Regions from separate parts of the Kitasatospora hibisci genome, predicted to be linked through region 2. Evidence: riboswitches for the same ligand, from Rfam matches in the RefSeq annotation. Region 2 holds a riboswitch; each other region holds the start of a gene.
What was found. A riboswitch is a leader RNA that binds a small molecule or an ion and turns the genes downstream of it on or off. The one in region 2 is predicted to bind cyclic di-AMP.
Positions count from the first base shown of each region.

Region 1 (4,183 bases), 200 kb from region 2:
CTCGACCACGGTGCCGCGGGTGGCGTCGCCGAGCATGTGGAAGTGGAGCCCGTAGCGGCCGAGCACCGGCGTGGTGACCGCGGCGCTGCCGTCCGGGCCCTTCCAGCTCTCCCTGGTGTCGGTCCGCGGGCCGACCCAGCGCAGCACGGCGTGCCGGACGTCGGCCTGGCGGGAGCTGGTGAGGTGGACGTGGGCGCGCCCCTCCGCGGAGCCCTCGACCCGGACGCTTCGGGTCAGGTTGAGCACCTCGGCGCCGACCGTGACGCCCCCGCCGAGGGCGACCCGGGGGTGGGCGTACCGCAGCGGGGCCTCCAGGGTGACGGTGGATCCGCTGACGGAGCGCACGACGGCGAGGTCGTAGCGGGCGGAGAAGCCGTCCTCGTCCGGCGGACCGGTCGGGGTGACGGCCAGTTCGTCACCGGCCCGCCAACCCGCGGGCGGGGCGGCAAGGCTGACGGTGGTGGCACCGGCCCGCAGCTCGCCGGCCGCGCGCACCCAGGCGGTCTTGGCGGCTCCGTCCAGCCGCAGGTAGCCGGCCCCGGTGACCCAGAGGCCGACGTCGGTGTCGACCACCTTCATGCCGTCGCCCTGGAAGCGCTTCTCGTCGACGGAGGGGAAGCGCAGGGTGTGCACGGCGGTGTCGCCGGGGGCGAGGGCGAGGGTTCCGCGGACCTCGACGTTGCCGGCCGAGCTGAGGGTGACACCGCGGTCGGCGGCGAAGGTGAGCGAGCCGCCGGGCTCGACCAGCAGGGAGCCGACGGCGGCGTCGGTGTCGAGCAGCACCCGGTCGGTGATCCGGACGGCACTCTGCGGTCCGGGCACCCGGCCGCCCCAGCCGGCCGGGTCGGACCAACGGCGGCCGCCCTGGTCGGGCTCGGGGGCGGCGCCCTCGGCGCCGTCGCCGGGCGCGGGCGGTACGCCGGGGCCGCGGTCCGGGCCGCCGCGGTCCGGGCCGCCGTGTTCCGTGCCGCCGTCGCCGCCGGTGTCGGCCAGGCTGGTGGCGGTGCTACCCGGGGCGGACCCGGTCGAGCCGGTCGAGCCGGTCAGCGAGCGACGCAGGGCCTCCTCGCCGCCGATCGCGGCGAACACCGTGCCGACGGCGAGCCAGCGCAGCATTGTGCGACGGCTTACGGGAGTTCGGGGTCGTTCGGGTGGGATGTCCGGTCTGCGATGCTTTGCCCTGCGATGCGCTCCGCGGGCTCCGTCGGCCGGCGATCCGCCGCCCCGCTCCTCGTCCATGGCCATCGCTGCGTAGCCCTCCCCCCAGACGGCTGCGTCGGTCCCGACGTTCTGAAGCATAGGCAGTTGCGGCGTCCCGTACGGGCGTTGCCGGAAATCGGTCATTTCTGATCATGGTGGACACGTCGCGAGCAGGCGGTCCGCAAACCGTGACGGGCATCACACATGTTTGCGGTTTGAACTTGAGTCTGCTTAACGTGCTCCCCGTTCGTGGCCACACGGACCCAGCCCGTCCGCAACGCCGAGTCCTGCCGTCGGGTGTGCTGGCAGCGCAGAAACGCACCACGGCAGGAGCGGGGGAACCACAGGTAGGTCGCCCCGGGCCGGTCCGCGTACCGGTCCAGGGCTAGGGGTGAAGCCGCGTCCACAGCGCGGCCGGGCAACTCCAGCCCGAATCCGACAGCTCACCTCGCAGGCGTGGGAGAGGACCGCATCTTCATGCTGCCCACCAACGGCACCCGCCTGTCCGGCCGTACCCGCCGCGCCATCGCCGCGCTCGGAGTCGCGGGCATCGGCCTCACCATCCCCTGCCTGACCACCACCTCCGCCTCCGCCGCCTCGGTCGCGACCTGGGACAAGGTCGCCCAGTGCGAGAGCAGCGGCAACTGGAGCATCAACACGGGCAACGGCTTCTACGGCGGCCTGCAGTTCACCAACAGCACCTGGGCCGAGTTCGGCGGCACGGCCTTCGCCGCCCGCGCCGACCTGGCCACGAAGGACCAGCAGATCGCGATCGCCGAGAAGGTGCTCGCGGTCCAGGGCCCGGGCGCCTGGCCGGTCTGCTCCGTCCAGGCCGGTCTGACCAAGGGCGGCACCCCCGCCGCGGTCGACACCTCCACCGCCGCCAAGCCCGCCGCGCAGACCCCGGCCCCGGCCGCCAAGCCGGCCGCCCAGGCCCCCGCCGCCAAGCCCGCCGCCCCGAAGGCCGAGACCCCGGCCGCCGCCGACGCCACCAAGACCTGGAGCCAGAACCGCTCCGACTGGTCGCAGAAGTGGCAGGAGAAGGACGGCGACTACACCGTGGTCACCGGCGACTGGCTGTCCGCCATCGCCGACGAGCACCACGTCCAGGGCGGCTGGGAGCGGCTGTACGAGCTCAACCGCGACACCCTGACCGAGGGCCCGAACCACATCTACCCGGGCCAGCACCTGAGCCTCGGCGAGCACGCCCGGACCCAGGCCTCGGACGAGTCCGGCAAGGGCTTCGACTGGTTCAACCGCTCCTCCGGCCAGGCCGCGGGCACCACCGCCGCCAAGCCGGCCGCGCAGACCGCCACCCAGGCCTCCCAGACCCAGGCCCAGGCACCGGCCGAGGCCGCCACCGGCAGCATGGCCGCCGCGGTCTCCTTCGCCCTGTCGAAGGTCGGCCAGGCCTACGTCTACGGCGGCACCGGGAACGGCGGCTGGGACTGCTCCGGCCTGACCCAGGCCGCGCTGCGCGCCGCGGGCGTCTCCGTCCCGCGCGTCGCCGCCGACCAGGCCGCCGCCAGCACCCACGTGTCGCTGGACGCCCTCAAGCCGGGCGACCTGCTGTTCTGGTCCAACAACGGCCAGGACTCCGGCGTCTACCACGTCGCGCTCTACATCGGTGACGGCAAGTACGTCGAGGCCGCCAACCCGAGCGCGGGCGTGCGGACCCAGACCGTCGCCAACTGGGCCCCGGACTTCGCCGGCCGGGTCTGACCCACCGCACACGCCGCAGCCCCCGGGGGAGAGAGACCGCTCCTCCCCGGGGGCATCGGCCTGCGCGCCGCCGGCCGGACCCGGCCCGCGAGCACCCGGCCCGGCGACGGCCCGGCGACGGGCTCGGCACCGGGCCCGCCCGGTCATGGTCAAACCGGGCCGCACCGGGCATGCTGCTGCTCTGCGCACCCGAGGAGGAGTCCCCATGGCCCAGGTCACCGTCACGCTCGACGCCAATCTCGCGATCGACGCGATGATGCTCTCCGGCACCAAGAACCCGCAGGACGCCGTCGAGCTGATCCTCCGCGACTACCTCGCGCGGGGCCGGCGCACCGAGACCCGGACCGGCGAGGCCACCGACGGACACCGCCTGGAGGAGGGCCGTCCCGCGGCCCAGGAGGGCTGAACGGCGAACGGCCGGGGTCCGGGGAGCGGTGTGCTCCCCGGGCCCCGGCCGTTCCCGCCCGGACGCGGCGTCCGGGCGTGCCGTCTCAGCGGGCGCAGGCGCCCGTGGAGCCGCGCATCACGAGCTCCGGCTGGAACATGAACTCGCCGCGCTGGGCGGCGTTCCCGCCGACCTCCTCCAGCAGCGCGTCGACGGCCGCGGTGGCCATCGCCTCCACCGGCTGCCGGATCGTGGTCAGCGGCGGCTCGGTGAACGCTATGAGCGGCGAGTCGTCGAAGCCGACCACCGAGACGTCCTGGGGGACGCTCAGCCCGCGCTGGCGCACCGCGCGGATCGCGCCGAGCGCCATCATGTCGCTGCCGCAGACGATCGCCGTGCAGCCCTTGTCCAGCAGCGCGCCGGCCGCGGCGTGCCCGCCCTCCACGCTGAACAGCGTGTGGTGGACGAGGCCCTGGGCCTCCTCCTCGGTCCGCCCGAGCACCTCGCGCATGGCCGCGGTGAAGCCCTCGATCTTGCGCAGCACCGGCACGTACCGGCGCTGGCCGACGGCCAGACCGATCCGCTCGTGGCCGAGTTCGGCCAGGTGCTGGACGGCCATCCACATCGCGGAGCGGTCGTCCGGCGAGATGAACGGGGCGTCGATCTTCTCGCTGAAGCCGTTGATCAGCACGAAGGGCACCTGCCGGCCGATGAGCCGGGCGTACCGGTCGTGGTCAGCGGTGGTGTCGGCGTGCAGGCCCGAGACGAAGACGATGCCCGACACCCCCCGGTCGACCAGCATCTCCACCAGTTCGTCCTCGGTGGACCCGCCCGGCGTCTGGGTGCAGAGCACCGGCGTGTAGCCGTGCCGGCTCA
Region 1 is NZ_CP171642.1:1,577,820-1,582,002, forward strand. It holds gene ACF9IK_RS06715 (hypothetical protein) at 1-1,116, opposite strand, end outside; cyclic di-AMP (ydaO/yuaA leader) riboswitch at 1,500-1,672, shown strand; gene ACF9IK_RS06720 (transglycosylase family protein) at 1,657-2,922, shown strand; gene ACF9IK_RS06725 (hypothetical protein) at 3,128-3,328, shown strand; gene ACF9IK_RS06730 (LacI family DNA-binding transcriptional regulator) at 3,414-4,183, opposite strand, start outside.
Region 1: linked by a shared signal. The riboswitch ahead of ACF9IK_RS06720 (transglycosylase family protein) and the one ahead of ACF9IK_RS07590 (glycoside hydrolase family 16 protein) in region 2 are both predicted to bind cyclic di-AMP.

Region 2 (4,183 bases):
AACGGCCACCGGGTGCGCTGCACCTTCCCGGCCGGCCTGGCCGCGGGCCGGAGCGCAACGGGCCTGATTCCGCTCCGGGTGAGCGAGGATACCCCTGTGGGGAGCCTGCTGACCGGCTGGGTCGCGGTGCGCAGCGACGACGACACGAACGAGGCGAACAACAGGCAACCGTTCGAAGTCTCGGTCACCGAGGGCTGATCCCCTGGTGGCGTGGCGCCACGGACGCGGCGGCGCCGGAGCGCCGGCCCTCCTACGGGGAGGGTCGGCGCTCCGGCGTTCGGATCGTCCGGGCGGGCCGGCGGGCGCGGGCACGCCGGTGCACGGGCGGGTCAGCGGTAGACGCGCAGGTAGTCGGCGGCGAAGGTGATCGGGGCCGTGCCCTGCGGCGCGGGGTGGTACTGCCCGGCGCTGAGCGACAGGTTCAGGATCGGGTAGGCCGACCAGTCGGCGCCGACGCCCTTGCCGTCCGAGAAGACCTTCACCCCGTTGATGTACCAGTCCACCGAGGTGGCGCCGTACTGGGTGCCGACGGTGACCCACTGGTCGTGCGCGACGGCCTTCGCGTCGGTGACGTACTTGTAGCCCGGGTTGACGTGGTTGGTCAGCTCCAGCAGGTTCGCGTTGTCCGCGTGGTACTCGAAGCTGTCGATCTCGCCGTGGTCGCCGCTGGTGCCGTTCCACGTCCACAGCGCCGGCCAGGCGCCGGTGCCGGCGGGGAGCTTGACCCGGGTCTCGATGTAGTCGCCGGTCTTCACCTTGAAGCCCTCGGTGGAGTACTCGGTGGTGAGCAGGCCGGTGTCCCAGGCCTTCTTGCCGTTCTCCAGCGTGTGGGTGCTCGGCCGGGCGGTGAAGGTGGCGACACCGCCGGAGACGCTGACGTTGTCCCTGTCCAGCCAGTCGAGCTTGTTGTCGTTCGGGTTGTGGTCGCCGTAGTGGTACGAGCTGCTCCGGTCGGCCGTCCAGCGGGAGCCCAGGGCGAGGCTGTCGAACTCGTCGGACCAGATCGGCTTCTTCCCGGCGGCGGGCGCCCCGGTGGCCGGGCCGCTCGGGGCGGCGGTCGCGGGGGCCGACGGCACGGGCGTCGCGGTGGGGACGGGGCTCGGGCCGGCGGTGGCCGCCGAGACCACCAGCTGTCGCGCCGGCAGGTTGTGCCAGGCGCCGCCGAGGTCCTGCCAGAAGCCGAACTGGGTGTAGGTCCCGGCCGGCAGCGTGCGCGAACCGGTGGTGATCGACAGGCCGCTCGGGCATATCCGCGCGTTGGCGACGTTGCCGGGGAAGTCGAGGTTGCGTCCGGCCGCGTCGCGCACCCCGACACCGACCGTCTTCGCGGTGAAGCAGGCCGAGGAGTGGACGCTCAGCGAGGCGGTGGCGGCCTTCCCCGCGACCATCGTGGCCGGGGTCAGCTTGTCCTGGGTGACGGTCGGCGTGGTCGCCGCATGCGCACCGGTGACCGCCGAGACGCCGAGGAGGCCGGCGCCGCCGACGGCGAGCACGCCGGTGACGGCGAGGGCCGCGTTGCGGCCGCGGCGAGAGGGTCGGGCATGGCGTGGCGCACGGCGCCGGGCAGGCTTCTGCATGGCAGTGTCCTCTGCGACGCCTGCGAGGTGAGCTGTCGGGTTCGGGCTGAGGTTGCCCGGCCGTCCGTCGGAGCGGCTTCACCCCTAGCCCCGGCCGCGCGGGGAGCGCGCAGACCGAGGCACTACCTTGGGTCCCCCGCTCCCGTCCGCTGTGGTGCTCGGTTGCCGACCGGCGGGTGGACAGGACTCGGCGTCCCGACGGCGGGGGTCCGCGAAGCGGACGTCCCGAGCAGGCTAGGCAGCCCCTCCGGGACCCGACAACTCGGCGGGGTCGGTTGTCGCGCAGCTCACATCCGGTCCGCGGCCGGGGCGGCGCCCCGCGCCGTGGCGGGGTCTCGGCAAGTACGTCGCGGAGGTCACCTCGTCGGATAGGTTGGAGGTCCATCCGCGGCCACGTGCCGACCGGCCCGCACCGCGGTGGACCGGTCCCGCCCGGACCGCGTGCACAGCACCGCACCGCAGGCACCAGACCACACGCCCCGGGACGTACGCCCGGCACCGCACGACGAGAGACGAGGACCCGTCCCGCCATGACCGCCGCCCTGCCCGCCTTCGCCGGCCGCACCTACCTCTTCCAGGTCGACAACGGCGCGGCCTTCCGCAACGCCTACTCGGCCGACGGCAAGCGGCTGCGCTGGGAGGGCCTCGGCGAGTCGGCCGGCCAGTGGGAGGACGTCGCCCTGCACGTCGCGGAGGTCGGCCCGGAGCTGTACTTCGTCAGCTGGACCGAGCAGAGCGGCATCACCGTCAGCCACGTGATGGACCTCGCCAGGCTGACGGTGCGCGCGTTCTGGACGTACGAGGGCGAGGGCGGCCGGGTCGGCGAGCTGCACACCGGCACGCTGGAGCAGGTGGCCTGAGCCGGACGGTCGTGCCCGCCCCCCCCGGGGGGCACCGGCCGATCCGGGTCAGACCGGCCGGCCCGGGACCTTCAGGTGCTCGGAGAGCCACTCCAGCGAGGAGGGCAGCAGCTTGCTCCAGGTCTCGAAGTTGTGGCCGCCGGTCTTCAGGAGGCTGTACGAGACCTTCATCGGGCTCTGCACCGCGCCGACGAACGCCTCGGTGTCGCGCCGGTACTCGCCGTCCCCCTCCCTGGTACCGGCCAGCAGCACGGACACCTTGGGCTGCGGCAGGTTCTTCAGCCGCCACATCAGGTCGGCCTCACTGCGGCGCTGCTCGCCGTCGGCGCCCTTGAACAGGTCGACGGTGGTCGGGTCGTCGGCGGCCCGGTAGTAGCCGGAGAGCGAGACGGCGGTCGGGAAGACGTCCGGGTGGCGCATCGCCAGCTTGAGCGCGCAGTAGCCCCCGGTCGAGTTGCCCATGAAGCCCCAGGCCTGCGGAGCGGTGGAGACCCGGAACGTCGCCTGGATCGCGGACGGGACGTCCCTGGTGTAGTACGTGTCGGACTGCGGGCCGCCGGGGACGTCCTCGCACTCGGTGTCCTGCGGCAGCGCGGGCGACGGGGTCATCAACACCAGGACGGTCGGCTGCATCCGGCCCTCCTGGAGCAACTTCAGTGCGGCGCCCGGGTAGTTGAGCCGCGTCACCAGGTTCTTGGCGATGCCGGGGAAGCCGGTGCTGACGATGACCGCCGGGAACTGCCGCTGCGCGTAATCGGGCTGGAAGTACTGCGGCGGCAGGTAGACGTACGCCTCGGTGGAGAGCCGGGAGACGGCGCCGTCGATCCGGACCTGGCGGATCTCCCCGGACTGCCCGGGGTCCCGGCCGAGCGCCCCGCCGCCCTGGACGTCGGCGTGGCCGACGGTCTCCACCAGGAGGCGACCGGAGGCGTCCGCCTTGTTCTGGATGACGACCGGGCCGTTGTCGCCGGTACCGAGCAGGTCGTCCCAGCTGCTGTAGAAGGCGAAGTAGTTGTTGGCCACCAGCCCGAGCGCGGCGAGCACGGTCACCTGGGTGGCGAGCAGTGCACCGATCCGGCCGAGCACGGCCTGCCAGTTCTGCTTGGCGAGTCTCGGCCAGAGCCAGACCGTGCCGACCATCATCGCCACGGCGACCGCCACGGTCAGCGCCAACACCTTGTGGCTCGTCAGACCCATGTCCTGCTTGCTCCCACGCCTCGAACTCCCCGCCCGGCCACTAGCGGGCAGTTGCTAGGACACTGGGGCGACCGCCCCGGTTCCCCCGTCCACAGCAGAGGCCGCCGCCGAGGCGCGGTAGCCAACCCTAGCGTTCACCGGGTCCCTTCGGACCCGCCGACCAGCGGGGACCGAAAGGATGAGACTCGCCGCCCACCCGTATGGTCGGGCCGTACGAGGGCGGGGCCGCGGCGACGGGCGGGAGCAACGGGCCGCAGGCGCAGCGGGCGGCCCGTCGAGCGTGATCGACCAGCGGATGCTGCGGGAGCGGACGCGAACACCTCTCTGACGGGCAGAGGGTGGCGACCGGTCAGCTGACGCACGCCCAGAGGCGCAGTCCGGCGTCCGGTTCCCGCAGGCGGCGGGCGCCGAGCTCCTGCGGCGAACCGTTGTGCCCCACCTCACGTCGGGACACGCGTCGGCCCGGCGCACCGCGCCACCTCGACACCTCGCCCGTCGGCCCGGTCGTCAGCCCAGCCCGCCGTTCCGGGCTGCGGCCAGGGCCGCCGC
Region 2 is NZ_CP171642.1:1,780,231-1,784,413, forward strand. It holds gene ACF9IK_RS07585 (hypothetical protein) at 1-198, shown strand, start outside; gene ACF9IK_RS07590 (glycoside hydrolase family 16 protein) at 330-1,577, opposite strand; cyclic di-AMP (ydaO/yuaA leader) riboswitch at 1,580-1,744, opposite strand; gene ACF9IK_RS07595 (MoaF-related domain-containing protein) at 2,108-2,437, shown strand; gene ACF9IK_RS07600 (alpha/beta hydrolase) at 2,486-3,634, opposite strand; gene ACF9IK_RS07605 (TetR/AcrR family transcriptional regulator) at 4,142-4,183, opposite strand, start outside.

Region 3 (4,183 bases), 2.0 Mb from region 2:
CGTATGCGCGGAGCACCGCGACGATCACGCCGACCAGCCGGGCCGCCGCCCGGGCGAGGTCGTCGTCCGGCTGCGGGGACTGCGGGAGCGCGTGGTAGCGGTGCGGGTGCTCGGTCGCGTACCCGAGGTAGGCGCGCAGGACCGCCGCGACGGCGTCGTCCCCGCCCCGGCCGACGGCCGCCTCGGCCAGCCGGTCGGCCAGCTCCTCGGTGACCCGGACGGCGACCAGCCGCCGCAGCTCGGCCAGCCCGCCGCTGACGTGCTTGTAGAGCGAGGGCGTGGCCACCTTGGCGCGGGCGGCGACCGCGGCCAGGGTGAGGGCGTCCGCGCCCTGCTCGTCGATGAGGGCGAGGGCGTGGTCGACGACCTGCTCGGGGGTGAGTCCTACGCGGGGCATGGGGAACGGCCTCCGTGGTTCCGGGGTGGGGGTTCGGCGCGCGCGGGCGCGCGGTCGGCGTGGTGCGCGGGGCGGTCCCGGGCCGGGTGGGCCGGGCGCGGCGGGTCTGCGGCAGGTCTGCGGCAGGTCAGACGAGCTCGGCGAGGAAGGGCAGCAGGGCGTCGGCGGTGGCCTGCGGCTGGTCGGCCATCGGGTAGTGGCCCGACCCCTCGATCATCACCTTGCGGGCCTTGAGCGCGGCGGCCTGCCGGTCGGCGACCAGTTCGGGCTTCGGGAAGTCGGGGTCCTTGCTGCCCATGACGACCAGCGCCGGGCAGGACACGGCGGCGGTCCAGCCGGCGGGCGCGGACTCCCCGCGGACGTAGCCGCGGGTGGCGGCCTTGCGGCCCGGCGTGCGCATCGCGGCGACCAGGCCGTCCACGTAGCCGTCGAAGTCGGCCGGCCTGGGGCCGGGGTAGGCCATCTTGCGGTGGTAGAGGCCCCAGAACGCAGGCGAGTGCACCAGCAGGGCACCCATCACGCCGAAGATCGCGCGCTGCAGGGCGGTCGGCGGCAGGTTCTCGACGAAGGCGTCCAGCAGGACGATCCCGGCGACCCGTCCGGGCGCGTCCCCGGCGGCCTTGACCACGGTGGCGCCGGTGTAGGAGTTGCCGGCCAGCACGGCCCGCTCGATGCCGAGGTGGTCGAGCAGGGCGAGCACGTCGGTGGCGATGGCGGCGGGCGAGTAGTCGTCCCAGGCGATCGAGGACTCGCCGAAGCCGCGCAGGTCCATGGTGATCACCCGGCGGCCGGCCGCGGTCAGCAGCGGGCGCAGGTGCCGGTAGGCGGCCCGGCTGTCGAGCATCCCGGGGAGCAGGACGACGGGCAGGCCGTCGCCCTGCGCGGTGTCGTCGTAGGCCAGCCGGCCACCGGGGACGTCGAGGAACAGCGTGGTGGGGGTGCTGGTGCCGGTCATGAGGGCCTCCGCGGTCCGCCGGGACGGGGTGCCGGCGGTGCTGCCGACACCCACAAAGCTAAGGCTAATAGCCTTAGCCGTCAAGCTATCGGCGACACCCGGATCCCCGGCGGCTCCGGCCCCGGCCCCGGCCCCGGCTCCAGCCCCGGCTCCGGCCCCGGCTCCGGCCCCGGCCCCGGCCCGGGGATTCGCCGCCGCCTCGGCCTGCCGGCTCAGGCCCCCTCGACCTTGAACGGGTCGTGCTCGGCCAGCAGCTTCTCCAGCCGGGCCTGGTCGACCCGGGTGACGATCTCGTTCGTCTCCTGCCGGTCCCGGACGACCTTGGCCAGGGTGAACGAGGAGGTGACGGTGTAGAGCAGGCCGACCCCGAGGAAGGCGCGGGTCCAGGCGCCCACCGGGAGGTAGGCGATGCCGATCGCGAGGGCGCCGGCGGAGAGGGCGAAGGAGAGCACGGCCTGGACGTGGTACGCGGCCGTGGTGCGCGACTGCATCGGTGCGTTCATGGCGCCAGGATGCGCGCCCTCGAACGAGGTCCACATGAGTAGGAGTACTCAAACGCGGGGTCGTTCGTTGACGTCCTATCACGTTCGGTAGTGTCAGTTGTCGTCAAACGCCCCAAATCACCCACCGGATCGCGTAGTGTCCGAGTCGTGTCCTGTCGTCCCGTGCGGACGGCTTGGAATCGGGGGCTCCTAGGATTAACGTTTGATAACGCAGCGCGGTCCGCAACGCCGTACCCAGACGGCACCGCGCGCCGTCGCCTAATCCCGCCGGCCGGCCTCCGGGCAGGCCAGGGAGCCGGGGAACCACGTTCCTTGGGGTGAATCGGCCGGGCCCAGGCCCAGCCGTAGGAGACCTTCCTGCTCCGAACCCGTCAGCTAACCCGGTAGGCGCGAAGGAAGGAAAGGAGCGCGCCTCCGTGGCGTCGACGCACTCTCCGGCACACCTGCCCGGCTCCTCCGCCGGCACCCAGCTGCTCGACCCGTGGCCGCCCGCCCATCTGGGCGAGTACGGCGGGTCCGACGACGAGGCCGCCCCGCAGCCCGCCGAGACCAACCGCCACCGGATGCCGCGTCAGACCCGCGGGACCGCCCCGCTGCTCGGCGTCACCGCCGTCGCCGCCACCCTGGGCGCCACCGGCTTCGCCTCCGCCACCCCGGCCGCCGCCCCCGCCGTCGAGGCGCCGGACGAGGCCCCGGTCGCGCTCTCCGCGGACCCGGGCCTCGCGCTCGCCGCCCGGATCCAGCAGCAGGCCGACAGCCAGCGCACCGCCGCCGAGGAGACCGCCCGCCTCCAGGCCGCCAAGGAGGCCGAGGCCAAGCGCGCCGTCCAGCAGCAGGAGGCCAAGCGCGCCGCCGAGGCGGCCGAGAAGGCCAAGCTCGCCGCGATCAACCTGCCGGTGCGCGACTACCGCCTCTCCGCCCACTACGGCCAGAGCGCCTCCTACTGGGCCCACCTGCACACCGGCCTGGACTTCGCCGCCGACACCGGCACCCCGGTGTACGCGGTCGGCCAGGGCACCATCACCTCGGCCGGCTGGGCCGGCTCCTACGGCTACCGGATCGTCGAGACGCTGCCCGACGGCACCGAGATCTGGTACTGCCACCTCTCCTCGATCATCAAGGGTTCCGGCAAGGTCGTCCCCGGCCAGCAGCTCGGCAAGGTCGGCGCCACCGGAAACGTCACCGGCCCGCACCTGCACCTGGAGGTGCGCCCCGACGGCGGCGCCCCGGTCGACCCGGAGAGCTGGTTCGAGCAGCGCGGCGTCACCCCCTGACGGTTCGCCCCCGAGGGCACGACGAAGGCGCCCCGGCCGGTACGGACGTACCCGCCGGGGCGCCTCCCCGTTTCCGCCCGCCGTCCGCCGCTACCCGGCGCGGTCCTGCTCCGCGAGGTCAGGCTCCGCCGGCAGGCCGGCCAGGTAGGCGTCGATCTCCTCCTGGCCCGGCTCCGGGGCCAGCTCCGGGAACTCCGCCACCAGCAGCCGCGGCAGTCCCGGCACCGTCCACGTGCCGAACAGGTCCAGCGCGGCGGCCTCCGCCGCCTCCTCGAACGCCCCGAAGTCCCCGGTCAGCTCGTCCGGCATCGGCCGGCCCAGCGCCGTCAGCTCCGCCAGGTTGCGGTAGCTGCGCCGCATCAGCCCGTGCTCCAGCAGCCGCCGGGCGCCGTCGGTGGCCATCCCGACCGAGAGCACCCGGCCGGGACCCCAGCCCGCGGGGTCCGCCTCGTCCAGCCAGCCGGCCGTCGCCAGCGCCTCGAACGCGGCCCGCCGGTCCTCCTCGGCCAGCTCCCGGAAGCCCGACAGCCAGGCGAACACCGCGGCCTCGTCGGTGACGTCCACCCCGTACGCGCGAAGCAGCAGTGCGTACAGGCGCGGCCAGGTCACCAGATCGGCCCGGCGGAGCAGGCCGGCCGCCACCTCGCCCTGCCACTCGGCCTCCGCGTGCAGCCGCTCCTGCCGCTTGGCGTTCAGCCGCTTCGCCGCCCGCTGGTGGTCGATCAGCAGCCGCACCGCCTCGCCGTACGCCAGCGGGTCCTGCTCCGGGTCGGGCTGCACGTAGAGGTGGAGCCGCTCGTGGAGCAGCTGCTCCACGGCGTCCGAGGTCAGCTCCGGCCAGCCGTCGCGCATCCTGCCCCCGCCCAGCTCCAGCAGCGCCAGCATCGCCCGCAGCGGGGCCTCGGCCACCGGCGCGCGGCCCTCGGCCTCCGCCCAGGCGAGCAGCTCGGCGGCCCTGGTGTGCGGGGCGAGCCGCAGGTCATCGTCTTCCATGTCACTTACGGTAACCGGAAAGCGCGGGTAGGGTCTGCCACCATGGTCCCCGTCCGGCTCA
Region 3 is NZ_CP171642.1:3,785,855-3,790,037, reverse strand. It holds gene ACF9IK_RS16155 (TetR/AcrR family transcriptional regulator) at 1-397, opposite strand, end outside; gene ACF9IK_RS16150 (alpha/beta fold hydrolase) at 525-1,406, opposite strand; gene ACF9IK_RS16145 (YiaA/YiaB family inner membrane protein) at 1,565-1,855, opposite strand; cyclic di-AMP (ydaO/yuaA leader) riboswitch at 2,101-2,259, shown strand; gene ACF9IK_RS16140 (M23 family metallopeptidase) at 2,272-3,129, shown strand; gene ACF9IK_RS16135 (hypothetical protein) at 3,220-4,122, opposite strand; gene ACF9IK_RS16130 (GNAT family N-acetyltransferase) at 4,165-4,183, shown strand, end outside.
Region 3: linked by a shared signal. The riboswitch ahead of ACF9IK_RS16140 (M23 family metallopeptidase) and the one ahead of ACF9IK_RS07590 (glycoside hydrolase family 16 protein) in region 2 are both predicted to bind cyclic di-AMP.

Region 4 (4,183 bases), 1.6 Mb from region 2:
GTTCACCTTCACCAGCAGCGCGTTGGCGGTGCCGGTCTCGATGCCCTTGGCCAGGCGCTGCGGGTTGGTGACGAACAGGTCGTCGCCGACCAGCTGGACCTTGTCGCCCAGCTTGACGGTCATGGCCTTCCAGCCGTCCCAGTCCGACTCGTCCAGCGGGTCCTCGATGGAGACCAGCGGGTACGCGGCGACCAGCTCGGCGTAGTACTCGATCAGCTCGGCGGCCGAGAGGGACTTGCCCTCGAACTGGTAGGCGCCGTCCTTGAAGAACTCGGAGGCGGCGACGTCCAGGGCCAGCGCGATGTCGCGGCCGGGCACGTAGCCGGCCTTCTGGATGGCCTCGGTGATGAGGTCCAGGGCCTCGCGGTTGCTGTCCAGGTTCGGGGCGAAGCCGCCCTCGTCGCCGAGGCCGGTGGAGAGGCCGCGCTCCTTCAGGACGCCCTTGAGGGTGTGGTAGACCTCGACGCCCCAGCGGACGGCCTCGGAGAAGGACTCCGCGCCGATCGGAGCGATCATGAACTCCTGGATGTCGACGTTGGAGTCCGCGTGCGAGCCGCCGTTGAGGATGTTCATCATCGGGACCGGCAGGACGTGCGCGTTCGGGCCGCCCAGGTAGCGGAACAGCGGCAGGTCGCTGGCCTCCGAGGCGGCGTGCGCCACGGCCAGGGAGACGCCGAGAATGGCGTTGGCGCCGAGCGAGGACTTGTCCGGGGTGGCGTCCAGGTCGAGCATGGCCTGGTCGATCAGACGCTGCTCGGTGGCGTCGTAGCCGACCAGCTCCGGGCCGATCTGCTCGATGACGGCCAGGACGGCCTTCTCCACGCCCTTGCCGAAGTAGCGGTTCTTGTCGCCGTCACGAAGCTCCAGCGCCTCGAAGGCGCCGGTGGAGGCGCCCGACGGGACAGCGGCACGGCCGGTGCTGCCGTCGTCGAGGCCGACCTCGACCTCGACCGTGGGGTTGCCACGCGAGTCGAGGATCTCACGGGCTACGACGACATCGATGGACGGCACGAGGCATCTCCTAGCGGAAGCAGGTCCGGCTGACGGTGGGTGCTGTCGGCCGGACGATTGCGGAGTCGTTACGACCAGAGCCTAACCGCACGGGCTCTCGGGGCCACGTCGACCATGGGTCCGTCTCAGCGTGTGGCCGCACTACCCACCGGTAGTTCACCTGGTTGCCCCGTGAAAGCGGTCCGGATGCGGACGAAGGGGGAGGTATCCGACCCCCCCTTCGTCCGCGCCGACGGGCGGTGGCCCGGGTTCAGCGGCCGGGGGTTCAGCCGAGGTTGAGCACCTGGCCGGGGATGATCAGGTCCGGGTCGCCGCCGACGGTGCCGCGGTTGCCGTCGTACAGCGCCTGCCAGCCGCCGGACACGCCCTGGGCGGCGGCGATGCCGGCGAGTGTGTCGCCGTCCCGGACGGTGTAGCCGTGGCCGGCGCTCTGCTGCTGGGCGGCGGGTTCGGCGTGACCGGCCGTCGGACTGTCGCCCTGGCCGATGTACCCGACGGACTGGCCGGCGGACTGGACGGCGGCCTGGGGGGCGTGCTGGCCCGCGTACTGCTGGTACACGCTCCGGTGGCTGGTCCAGTACCAGGCGCCGTCGTTCTGGTACCAGTACACCTTCGCGTCGGCGTCCCAGCCGCCCTGGCCCGAGAAGTCCGGCGTCTTGGCGTCCTGCTGCGCGGGCTGCTGGGCGGCGGGCTTCGGAGCCTGCTGCTGCACCGGCTTCCGGTCCGGCTGGGCGGGCTTCTGAGCCGGCTTCGGCTGGGCGGGCTTCGGCGCCGCCGGCTTCGGCGCCGCGGGCTTGGCGTTCGCGGCGGTGTCCACCTCGGCCGCCGCGCCGCCCTTGCTCAGGCCCGCCCGCTTGGAGCAGACCGGCCAGGCACCCGGGCCCTGCGAGGCGAGGACCTTCTCGGCCACCGCGATCTGCTGCCCCTTGCTGGCCTGGTTGGCCTGCGGCGCGTACGCGGTGCCGCCGTACGCCTTCCAGGTGCTGGAGGTGAACTGCAGACCGCCGTAGAAGCCGTTGCCGGTGTTGATGCTCCAGTTGCCGCCGCTCTCGCACTGGGCGACCGCGTCCCAGGTGGAGACGGGGGCCGCCGAGGCGCCGGTGGCGGTGAGGAGCGGCATCGCGAGTCCGACGCCGGCCACACCGGCGACGGCGATGGCCTTCTCGGCCTGGGTGCGGCGGCGGTGGCGGCCAGTTCCAACGAACAGCATGAAGACGTCCCTCTCCGCACGCCTGCGAGGTGAGCTGTCGGGTTCGGACCGGGAGGTGGCCCGGCCGCGTGTCGCGAGGCGCTCTGCCCGCGACTGCGGCTTCACCCCAAGCCGTGGAGGACGGCAACAAACCTGGGTCCCCCGCCCCTGCCCAGGGTTCTGGTCGGTTTCCCGTGGCACGGCGGGCAGGATTCGGCGTTCCGCGCACGAGGTCCGCAGCTGCGAACTTCAGGGAGAGTAGACAGATCCTCACACCAATCACAAGCTCATATCGCCGATATCACACAGAAATTACGGCACACGGTCGATCGCCCACCAACGAAGGCGGTATGTCCGGATTGATGATGTTTCAGCCCCTCTCCAGGGGAGACTCGGCGACGCCGTGTCAGCGTGTCGAGCCCACCGGCCGGAAGACGTGCAGGCCGCTGCGAACGGTTCCGGCCGTGATCAGAGGGGGTTCTCCTGTAGGTTCTCCGGAGTGAATTCGACCGGAAGTTCACGAAGTCCACGCATGATCAGACCACCGCGCCACCGCAGATTCTCCGGGCTTTCGGCGAGCTGCAGGTCGGGCAGCCGGGTGAGCAGCGTGGCCAGCGCGGCACGGCCCTCCAGACGGGCCAGCGGAGCGCCGATGCAGTAGTGGATGCCGTGCCCGAAGCCGAGGTGCGGGTTGTCCGTCCGAGCGAGATCGAGGGTGTTCTCGTCGGCGAACCGCGCCGGGTCCCGGTCCGCCGCGGCGAGCACCACCAGCACCGGGTCGCCCACCGGGATCTCCACCCCGCCGATGGTCAGCGGGCTGGTCGCGAACCGCCAGGTGGCCAGCTCCACCGGCCCGTCGTAGCGGAGCAGCTCCTCGATCCCGGTCTCCAGCAGGCCGGTCTCGCCACGGGCGATCGAGTCCTGCAGCAGCTCCCGCTGCCCGGGGTTGCGCAGCAGTGCGTAGGTGCCGTTGCCGATCAGGTTGACGGTCGTCTCGAACCCGGCGAACAACAGGATGAAGGCCATCGCCGCGGCCTCGTTCTCGGTCAGGTGCTCGCCGTGGTCGCTGGCCCGGATCAGCCCCGAGATCAGGTCGTCGCCGAGATCGGCCCGCTTGCGGTGGATCAGCTCCGCCAGGTACGACCGCATCCGCTTCACCGCCCGCCCCACGCCGCCGCGCTGGCCGCCGCCGTGGCGGATCATCATGCCCGCCCAGTCGCGGAAGTCGTCCTGGTCCTCGGCGGGCACACCGAGCAGGTCGCAGATCGCGTAGATGGGGAGCGGGAAGGCGAACTCGTGGATCAGGTCGGCGCTGCCGCGGGCCGCGAAGCCGTCGATCAGCCGGTCGGTGAGCTGCTGCACCCGGGGCTCGAAGGCGGCCACCCGGCGCGGGGTGAACGCCTTCGAGACCAGGCGGCGCAGCCGGGTGTGGTCCGGCGGATCGATGTTCAGCAGGTGCGTCATCAGGTTGGCCTGCCGCTCACCGGGGATGCCGACCCGGCCGGTGCGGTGCGCGTGCGTGCTGTGGTGGACCGGGTTCTTGGAGAGCCGGCTGTCGGCGAGCGCCTGCCGGGCGTCCGCGTACCTGGTCACCAGCCAGGCCTCCACCCCGCTCGGCAGGGTCGTGCGGTGCACCGGCTCGTGCTCCCGCAGCCACGCGTACGCCGGGTACGGATCGGCGGCGAACTCCCAGGTGAAGAGCGACGGGCGGGCGGGATCGGGCTGAACTGGCATGGGTCGACCGTATCCGGTGGAGATCGCCCGTACGGCAGGCGTGAGCCTGGTCACCTGACGGGTAATTCCTGTTGCGGAGGATCGGGACGAGCCTACGATCCTCCGCAAAGCACGTGTGTGGGCGCCGGTGCGGAGCCGCCCACCAGGGAGGAGCGCACCATGCGGGTCACCGGGGCAGTCGTCGTGATCGCGGTACTCGACGGCGGGTCGGGGGCCGACCTCGCGCGCCGCTTCACCGCGGCCGGCGCC
Region 4 is NZ_CP171642.1:3,390,351-3,394,533, forward strand. It holds gene eno (phosphopyruvate hydratase) at 1-1,011, opposite strand, end outside; gene ACF9IK_RS14405 (transglycosylase family protein) at 1,277-2,221, opposite strand; cyclic di-AMP (ydaO/yuaA leader) riboswitch at 2,227-2,396, opposite strand; gene ACF9IK_RS14410 (cytochrome P450 family protein) at 2,669-3,934, opposite strand; gene ACF9IK_RS14415 (SDR family NAD(P)-dependent oxidoreductase) at 4,094-4,183, shown strand, end outside.
Region 4: linked by a shared signal. The riboswitch ahead of ACF9IK_RS14405 (transglycosylase family protein) and the one ahead of ACF9IK_RS07590 (glycoside hydrolase family 16 protein) in region 2 are both predicted to bind cyclic di-AMP.